Regions from separate parts of the Bacillus infantis NRRL B-14911 genome, predicted to be linked through region 3. Evidence: riboswitches for the same ligand, from Rfam matches in the RefSeq annotation. Region 3 holds a riboswitch; each other region holds the start of a gene.
What was found. Region 3 has a riboswitch for cyclic di-AMP ahead of glnA (type I glutamate--ammonia ligase). Riboswitches for the same ligand answer to the same signal wherever they lie in the genome.
Positions count from the first base shown of each region.

Region 1: linked by a shared signal. The riboswitch ahead of N288_RS13420 (CBS domain-containing protein) and the one ahead of glnA (type I glutamate--ammonia ligase) in region 3 are both predicted to bind cyclic di-AMP.
Region 2: linked by a shared signal. The riboswitch ahead of N288_RS01100 (dicarboxylate/amino acid:cation symporter) and the one ahead of glnA (type I glutamate--ammonia ligase) in region 3 are both predicted to bind cyclic di-AMP.

Region 1 covers NC_022524.1:2,651,909-2,655,156, forward strand. The annotation lists gene N288_RS13415 (class I SAM-dependent methyltransferase) at 1-560, shown strand, start outside; gene N288_RS25170 (hypothetical protein) at 658-819, shown strand; gene N288_RS13420 (CBS domain-containing protein) at 979-1,422, opposite strand; cyclic di-AMP (ydaO/yuaA leader) riboswitch at 1,677-1,815, opposite strand; gene N288_RS13425 (hypothetical protein) at 2,185-2,370, shown strand; gene N288_RS24340 (LysM peptidoglycan-binding domain-containing protein) at 2,535-3,248, opposite strand, start outside.
Region 2 covers NC_022524.1:186,972-190,219, reverse strand. The annotation lists gene N288_RS01105 (potassium/proton antiporter) at 1-506, shown strand, start outside; gene N288_RS01100 (dicarboxylate/amino acid:cation symporter) at 580-1,803, opposite strand; cyclic di-AMP (ydaO/yuaA leader) riboswitch at 1,877-2,014, opposite strand; gene N288_RS01095 (undecaprenyl-diphosphate phosphatase) at 2,087-2,908, opposite strand; gene N288_RS01090 (twin-arginine translocase TatA/TatE family subunit) at 2,995-3,162, opposite strand; gene N288_RS01085 (hypothetical protein) at 3,191-3,248, opposite strand, start outside.
Region 3 covers NC_022524.1:4,766,580-4,769,827, forward strand. The annotation lists gene N288_RS23625 (hypothetical protein) at 1-247, opposite strand, end outside; cyclic di-AMP (ydaO/yuaA leader) riboswitch at 677-819, opposite strand; gene N288_RS23630 (Na-translocating system protein MpsC family protein) at 1,032-1,436, shown strand; cyclic di-AMP (ydaO/yuaA leader) riboswitch at 1,567-1,706, shown strand; cyclic di-AMP (ydaO/yuaA leader) riboswitch at 1,739-1,882, shown strand; gene glnA (type I glutamate--ammonia ligase) at 1,979-3,248, shown strand, end outside.

The DNA.
Region 1 (3,248 bases), 2.1 Mb from region 3:
TGGACGGGCGGGGTGCGGCAGAGCTTTGGGGCATTGATTTGTCGCCGAAGCAGATTCAAACGGCACAGCAGGTGCTCGGCGGTGCTGCAGCGCCAGTAAGACTTTTTGAATCCCCTATGGAGAATGATCCGGGGCTCCCTGATCAATATTTTGATATTGTCTATTCCATCTATGCTCTCGGCTGGACAACGAGCCTCGAGGAAACGCTGGGTAATATCCACAGGTTTTTAAAGCCTGGCGGCACTTTCATTTTCAGCTGGGAACATCCATTTTTCAGCAGAATCCGGTGCAAAGATTCCTCCATTATTATCGATAAGCCTTATCACGAAGAAGGCATTTATAACCATGAGGGGTGGAATACGCCTGCTTTTATGCAGCAGTATAAGGTAAGCACCTATATCAATGCGCTGGTCAGCCAAGGTTTTAAAATCGAGAGAGTGATAGAAGAAGCATGCCTATCTGAGGAAGACAGGAAAAGGCACAGCAACCGCTGGTATTCCTATGAAAAAGCCCAATTTCTTCCGACAACTATCATTATTAAGAGCACAAAAGCTATTTAAAGGATAAGAGCCGGGTACGCCCATGAATCTTACTGCTTCATATGCAGCATCTTCACCGCTGCTTTGTATAGTCTTTTGTAACTATATGGGATTAAGAATGATTAATGCGGAAACCGGCATGAATTATGGCAGATATGGAAAGATTATTGCCGAAACAGGCCCGATTATAGGCATATCAGGAATGATTGTGAAGGTATCCGGAATGATCGTCCTTAATTTTGATGTAATCTCTTTAAATGTCGGGCGAAGCAGCTTCTAGATGTAATGCTCACCCTTCATTTTAAAGACTTCCCCCTAAAATTGATGCCATTTTCCAACGGAACAATGCAATCCCAGTATCAATCCTCCCCTAACCCCTGCCGCGCCAAAAAGTCCATACAAAATTGTATGGACTTTTTTTCTAAATAAAAGCGGCTGCTTATGTTGTCTTGCTCTGCTCCCCGGGAACAGACAAGTCCCTTTCTTTGAAGCTGCCTGCCAGATAATCGATAATTTCCCTTCTTCGGATCAATCCTATGAATACGCCGCTGTCGTCAGTAACAGGGACAAAATTCTGATTTAGTGATGAATTAATGATTTCTTCCATCTCACTGCTAACTAGCACTGGCTCATATGATCTATGAAGCGGCACATCCTTCAGCATCACTCCCTGGATCTCATTAAAGTCGACCCTGCCCATGCTTTTGAGCTTCCATAACAAGTCTCCTTCCGACAAGGAACCTACATACTTTCCTTCTTTATTTAATATCGGAAAGGTTGTATAACGGTGATACTCCATTTTTTCCATGGCTTGCCTCATTGTCCAATGGTCGTAGACAAAAACCAGTTCATTTTTAGGCAATAAAAAAAACGCGATATTCATTACAGCTGATTCTCCTTCTTCTTATCAGTGAACACCTGCAGCATTCAATCCGGCTTAATGGTTCCCTTGGGGTTATTGGGCACAAACTGTCCCTTGGCAATGAAAATGCCTAAACAGCCACATTCCTTTTCTTCCCTGAATACAGCCGCTCTAAAACGTACGCAGGTAATTTACAGCACAAAAAGACCTATCCTGGCTCCAGGCAGCTTCTGCAAATTTGGATGCAAGGGGCTGCTCATTAGGCGGTCTAAAATGACCTCACTCGCTTTAGCCGACGAAGTTAGCTGACGGGCAGGATGGCGAAAGATCATTCTCATCCCTCCTGCTTCCTGCAGGATTAGCCCCAAAAATTGGTTCCTCCGCTCTCAATATGAGATTAAGCCGATTCATTTTTCAGGTGTTGAAATAATTTTACTTCCAACTTTCCGTATAAGCAAATTTCTGCATATCCCTTTTTTCATCTGACTTTCAGCATTCTGCAGAAAAATGAGTGAATCCTCTATTCTACAAAGACATCACCATGTTTTCAACCCGTTTATTTCTTTTTTTATTTCTTTTTTATTTCTTTTTTATTTTCCGTTGACAGCCATTAAGTTCGTGAGTAAGATAAGGCAGAACAGGATTTATTATTGGAAATCATGACTTAAAAATCCGGTTTCTCCTCCTCTGTTTTTGTATAAAACAAGAGGATCTGAGAATAGGAGAAACCATGATGGAATGCATGCATTATACCTTTTAAACACCACAGCAACGGGAGGATTTATGGGAAACACTTGCCGATATGTCATTAATGCAGTTGGAAAAGGCGGAGAAACCTACTATACGCAATGCAAAGATAAAAAAGAAATGGAAGAATGGATTTCTGAGCATCAGGACCGGATAGTGATGGAGGAAATCAAGGTGAAGGACAAAAATAAGCATCCGCTGCTGAAGCTGTTTTCAAAATAAAGCATAACACCCTATAGACTTGTACGATAGAGAGCTTGCTGAAGCTCTCTATTTTCTACCTAGCCATTCTACTTTCACTTAAGCAAACATTGCCGAAGAAGTCTGGAAATAATCATGGGGAATGGCAAGGGAGGGGACCGCTGGATCCCCTCCCTTTTTCATTTTCAGTATGCTTTCACGCTTCCGAGAATCGAGATCATCGTCCCGTAAACCTCTTCTGATTCCTCCTGGTTCACATAATGAATGGTGAATCGAAGCAGCTTCCCGTCTACATTTTTGACAATGATGTTTGCCTGGTCAGTTTTGTTATGTGCGTGCAGCACCATCATACTGTCTCTATAAAATGGAAGCTGTACTGGTTTCATGTCTTCAGGCTTGCCAATCGTCCTAAGATATTCCAGAGAATTTTTCTTTACTTCATCCATTGCTGATTTTCCGTCAAGAACTTCCACTCTGGCAAAATACCGGCTATTCTTCCCATATTCCAAAAGGAAGCGGCGCGGCTCTTCTGCATGAAATGTGTAACCTTTCTTGGGGGAAACGGACAATTTCACCTTTTCAGCATCATATGAAGCAATACTGCCTTTATTGACTGACAGATTCTGCCCTATTAGGATCAGGTCGCTCCTCAGTCCGTTTATTTTCTTGAGTTCAGCGACACTGAGACCGTATTTTTGTCCGAGTCTCCAAAGTGTGTCTCCTTTCTTCACTGTAATCTTTCCGGGAACCTCCAATCTGCTGCCTGCATAGATCAAATCGCCCTTTAATTTATTGAGATGCTTCAGCTGTCCGACTGTACTGCCATATTGCCTGGCAATGCTATAGAGAGTGTCCCCTTTTTTGATGGTATAAAATTCTTCAGCAGATGCAGTGCCCTG
Region 2 (3,248 bases), 310 kb from region 3:
AAACGAACGAACTCATTTTCCTTTCCTGGGCCGGACTTAAGGGAGCCGTACCAATCGTATTGGCCACCTTCCCTCTTCTTGCAGGAGTTGAGGGAAGCCAGCAGATCTTCAATGTCGTCTTCTTCGTCGTCCTGACCAGCTGCCTCATTCAAGGCTCAACGATTACAGCACTCGCAGCGAGACTCAAGCTGACCGGACCGAAAAAAACGACGCCTATGCATTCGCTTGAGCTTGTGTCCATCGGAAAGGCAGATGCAGAAATGATTGAATACGAAATGGAGGATGATGCCCAGATCATCGGGCAGACCCTGATTGATATCCCGTTCCCTAAAGGTGCGCTTGTGAATGCCATCATCCGCAATGATGAACTGATTACCCCGGCCGGCAGCACCATCATCCTTCCAGGGGATGTGCTGTATATCCTCGCCAGCCGCAAGAGCAAACCGCAGCTCAAGAAGCTTCTTCTGCAGAAAAAAATAGAAGAAGCGGCCGAACCGACTGCGTAGTACTTCCCGCGGTTCACCCGTTCCATCAAAAAACACCGTCCTTCATCCGGACGGTGTTTTGCTTTCCCTATTATCAGGTTAATTCCCTGTTTTTCTTTTTCTCAGATTCACCGACGATGACTGCACAAGCGGCATCGCCTGTAATATTGACGGCTGTTCTCGTCATATCAAGAAGCCTGTCGATCCCTATGATCAGGGCGATCCCTTCAACAGGAAGGTTAACAGACTGAAGGACCATCGCCAGCATGATCAGGCCGACACCCGGCACGCCTGCTGTTCCGATGCTCGCAAGCACAGCTGTCAGAACGACTGTCACAAGCTGGGTGAACGTCAGATCAAGGCCATATACCTGCGCGATAAAGATGGTGGCCACACCTTGCATGATCGCTGTTCCATCCATATTGATCGTGGCGCCAAGCGGCTGAACGAAGCTGCTCACCGATTCAGGGACCTTCAAGTTCTTCTGGGCCACATTCATGGAAACCGGAAGTGTGGCATTACTGCTCGATGTACTGAAGGCCACGCTCATTGCAGGGGCAAAGCCCTTGAAGAATTCAAATGGATTACGCTTTGCCAGAAAGTATACTGATGACCCGTAAGTCACAAGTGTATGGACGATCAGCGCTGCAAGGACCACACCCATGTACAGCCCCATCGCTTTAATCGCATCTACTCCCTGAGTGCCAACTGCCGATACGATCAGGCCGAAGGTTCCATACGGAGCAAAACGCATGATCAGGTTCACAAGATACATCATCAGTTCATTCCCCTGGTCAAACAGCTTCAGGACCCCTCTGGTTTTCTCGCCAAGCATGGTTAGTGCAAAACCGATGAAAACAGAAAAGGTAATGATCTGCAGCATGTTTCCTTCTGTAAATGCCTTAATCGGGTTTGTCGGAATGATATTCAGCAAGGTGTCTGATACTGGCGGCGCCTCCTCCGCCTGGAACTCCGCGCCGGTAGTATCAAAAGTTCCTACAGTTCCCGGCTGGAATATATAGGCGAATGCGATCCCTATGATCAAAGCCATACAGGTAGTCGCCAAAAAGTAAGAAATTGTCTTCAAGCCAATCCTTCCAAGCTTCTTCGGATCGCCGAGACCGGCGGTGCCAAGCGTGATGGAGAAGAAAACAATCGGCACAACGAGCATGTTGATCAAGTTGAGGAATATTTTCCCCAGCGGAGTGAACAGGTAGGTGTTCAATGTTTCAAATAAATCCGGGGAATATAAGTTCAATAATAAGCCGACAATGCCCCCCGCAATCAGAGCGATGATAATCTTTGTTGATAGTTTCATCATGCAGCCTCCTTAATCGAATTTTTAGCATAAAAAAACACAGAGGGCGAGACCTCTGTGTTTGAACGCAGACTTGTCCTCTCAATAACGCTTACGAGGTTAGCTGTCGGATTCGGGCTTTGAGAGTGCCCTACCTGTAAAGGATTCACCCCGAGGCATGTGTATGCCGGTTGGATCCCCCGCTCTTTAAAAGATTAAGCGCATCTTTCGATAAATTTTTTTTAATTTTACTCTATGAACCTAGCTTCTGTAAATATTTAAATACTGGAACTGTACTTTAGCCTCACAGAAAAACAAAATAAATGACTGCCGCCAGGATAATTCTGTAAATGGCGAACGGCACCAGCTTGATTCTGTTGATGAGCGCCAGGAAAAAACGGATTGAGGCCAGGGCGAACACAAAGGCACTGATGAAGCCGACAATGAAGAATGGGATGGCATCAGGCGTGAAATACTCCCAATTTTTCAAGAGCGACAGCCCGCTCGCTCCAAGCATGACAGGCACCGCCATAATAAAGGTAAAGTCAGAGGCTGCCCTATGGCTGAGTCCAAGCAGCACCCCGCCCGAGATTGTGGAGCCTGACCGTGAAAAGCCCGGCCATAAAGCGATGCATTGGAACAATCCAATGAGGATTGCCTGCCGGTAAGTGATCTTGTCCACTGTCTCAATGGCCGGCTTCCTCTTTGAATAATAATCAGCTGCAATCATAAGCAATGCTCCAGCCACAAGGCCGATTACCACTGTATTGACAGAGAACAGATACTTATCTATATAATCCTCGAACAGAAGCCCAAGAACCGCAGCAGGCAGCAGGCCTGCAATCACTTGCGTGAGCTTCAGCCTCGGTCCATCCGATTGTTCCTTCCCCCCTTTACCCAGCCCGAGGAGCTGGATAAACCGGTCCTTGAACACAATCACCACCGCAAGGATCGACCCAAGCTGAATGACAACCTTGAATGTATTGGCTACTTCCTTCGAGAAAAGCTCTTTGGATTTTAATAGAATATCGTCCACTATAATCATATGGCCCGTAGACGAAACGGGCGCGAACTCAGTGAGACCTTCAACAATGCCCAATATCAGGGCAACAATCATCTCTTTCATCATTTTCCTCCAGAACAAAACAGCTGCCCCGCACGCAAAAGCTTCAAATATGAGCTCTCACTCGGCGGAGCAGTCCTGCCATCTATTTATTTATCTTTCTCTTTATCATCTTCCATGATGCCTTTTGTTGCCTTTTTGAATTCACGAAGCGTATTGCCGGCTGCCCTGCCAAGCTCAGGAAGCTTTTGCGGACCAAATATTAGCAGCGCAACAAAAACGATGATCATGATTTCCCCAAATCCTAAATTCCTCATCTCTGCACCTCTTTTTTCAGATTAATTTTTATCCATCACTAACAGAGGAGGAGATAAAAAACTTAGAATGAAAAAAGACCGGCGTA
Region 3 (3,248 bases):
TTTCTGCAATCTCACTTTCAAAGACAATCACCTTCATGAACCGTCCCTGGAGAATCAAGTACTCATCTTTGAGGCCGAACTCCACCACACGCTGATGGCCCCTGCTTTTTAAAGCTCTGATCACTTGAGGATCAGATGAAACAAGGCAGCATGAATGCGAATCGCTCAAATGGCTTTGTACCCGCAGGAGCACTTCTTCATTTGGAATGCAGACAAGTATGGCATCCTCTGTTTGAGGCAGTGTCAACACAGTTACCTCCCTTCTTTTTTAAAGCCCTGATTTACTCGTTGCTCAGAGATCATCAAAAAGCATTATCATGCCTGAAAAGTTGTGAAAGCGTTTGTTCTCAGCTGAAATACTGGAAATAAAAACCATATTCTGAATACAAAAAGAGACCAATGATTACTTCTCCCCCAATATGAATCCAAGAGCACAGATCATCCGCATCTTTGTCCAGATGCAAAAAACTGCATAGAAAAATCTCTTGTTCATTTGGAGAAAAAGCACCCATTGGTCTACTTAACACCCAGCCGGCTGGCATCAGCCCTCTATGTGTTCTGTCTTCCATGTTCACTTTTTCAAGATAGGCATAATAAAAAGACCTTCTTATCACTCAAGCTGCCCTGTCCGTTGTTTGACACAACAAAAAGGGCCCCCTGAAAAGGCGGTCTCTATGACCTCCTTCGCTTTAGCCGACGAAGTTAGCTGACGGGTAGGATGGCGAAAGAGTTTGAATCTCATCCCTTCTGCAATAGCAGAATTAACCCCTGTTGATTGGTTCCTCCGTTCTCGTTTCCGAGACTAGGCCGAATATTGAGTTGTTTGATTGCTGTTTACGAAAGCAATCGTACTCCTGCTCAAGGAAAATGTAAATCTTAAAAAAATGCCATATTTGGCTGTTTTTTTTGATATTGAGGATTTTTCTTTAGTTTTTCTCTTAAATGCTGACTAATTAGCTGTTTTTCGATGTTTTTTGAAATTCATATTTTTATTGACTTTAGCAGTGCCTCTCACTAACATAAACCTTGAAATTCGCTATAACTTTGAAAATCTCAGGGAGGAACTGGAATTGCAATCTTCTAAACGACGATTAGAGGCTGAATTAAGTGAAGCATTCATCAAGCTGCAAAGGGAGCTGATCGGCCGCGGGCCGCAGGAGACCAGGACATATATTGTGGAGGATATGGTCATTGCCAGATTCAAAGGTGTCCTGACCGTGGAAGAAAAGCACCTGGTTGAACATGAAACCGGCAGGCAGCTTGTCAAAAAGATGCGGCAGGTTCTAAGAGAAATGTACAGCACGAACATTGAGGAGATAGTCGAAAAACATACCAAATGCAAAGTCCTTTCAAGCCACAGTGACATCAGCACCAAAATGGGAGAACGCATGGAAGTGTTTGTGCTCGATAGAAACCTGGAAAAATGCCTTGAGTAAAAAAGTTGTATTTCTTTAAAAAAGAGAGCATTTTCGAGAAAAGTGGATTTTTCTAAAGAAATTCAATCCTAATTTCTTATTTTCCGGGTTTTTCCTTTATGCGAGTGGAGATTATCATAAATCCTAATTCTGACCTGATCCGCTGAATCCATACAGAACGGAGGACCCAACTGATTATTCCAGAATAATTATGGGGTGAAGCCGAAAGGCCGGGGGACTTCTGCCTTCCGAACCCGTCAGCTAACTTCGTAAGCGTTGCAGGAGAGAGGAGCGATATCCATCCAGCCTGATTACAATTAAATAGCACTGAAACGCTGAATCTTATTGAGCGGGGGAACCAACTTTTGACTGCATGCTGCAGTCTTGGGGTGAAGCCATGAATGGCAGGGAGACTCTTACCTTCCTAATCCGACAGCTAACTCCGTAAGCGTTGTTTAAGAGAGTGATCGTTGCCATACAAGCACACGTTTGTTTACCTGTGCCTAAGCTGCGGAGAATACTCTCCGCAGCTTTTTTAATTTTAGTAAAAGGGGATCGTGCCGATGACTCAGGTATCAGAGCAAAACAAAAATTATATTAAAATAAAAGAAGCCCAGAAAAAATATCATATAGAACTTCTTCATCTTCAATTTGTTGATTTAGAAGGAGCCCTTAAGCATGTGACCATTACCTTTGATCAGCTGGACGATGCCTTAGAGGGGAAAATCATGTTCGATGGCTCCTCCATACAAGGTTTCAGCCCTATCAACCAATCAGACTTATACCTTAAGCCGGACATAAACACTTTTTCCGTCATTCCATGGTCGATAGAAGAAGGATATAGTGAAGCCAGGCTTTTGTGCAGCGTGGCCAATCCTGATGGCACCCCATTCGAGGGTGACCCCCGCAATGTACTGAAGAGGACGGTAGAGAAAGCGGCAAGCTATGATTATTCAATCAGCATCGGTCCGGAACTGGAATTCTTTTTATTTGGGATGGATGAGAGTGGCAATCCTACGACAGTTCCTCAGGATAGCGGAGGATATTTCGAACCGGCCCATGACCTGGGTGAAAAAGTCCGCCTGGAAATCTACCGGACCTTAAAGGCCATGGGATTCAAGATTGAGGCCTCCCACCATGAGGTCGCAATGGGCCAGCATGAAATTAACTTTAAGTTCATGGATGTCCTGGCATCAGCCGACAATGCCACCACATATAAATGGATCGTGAAAAATATCGCCAAAAACTTCAACCTGCACGCCTCCTTCATGCCGAAGCCAGTCCAGGGATTGAACGGTTCCGGCATGCATGTGAATATTTCACTGTTTAAAGACGGGCAGAATGTATTTTTTAACGAAAATGATCCAAACGGACTCTCGGAAGATACTTATTATTTCATAAACGGCCTGATGAAAAACATTGCGACTCTTACAGCCATCACCAATCCGACAGTCAATTCCTATAAGAGGCTTGTCCCGGGGTTTGAAGCGCCTTGCTATATGGCCTGGTCCACATGCAACCGGTCGACCCTGATCAGAATTCCCTCATCACGGGGAGCCGCAACCAGAGTGGAAGCACGCCATCCCGATCCATGTGCAAACCCTTACCTGGCTTTTTCGGTGATTGCAGAAGCAGGGCTGGAAGGAATCCGATTAAAGCAAAGGCCTGCCGATCCCATTAATGAAGACATATACAGCATGCCCGAATCCAAAAGAGAATTACTCCGGATCAGCCACTTACCGGACAATCTGGAAACAGCACTCGATTTATTGGCAGACAGCCCTCTCGCAAGAAAAATTCTCGGCGATCACATTTTCAGGAAGTTCATTTCTC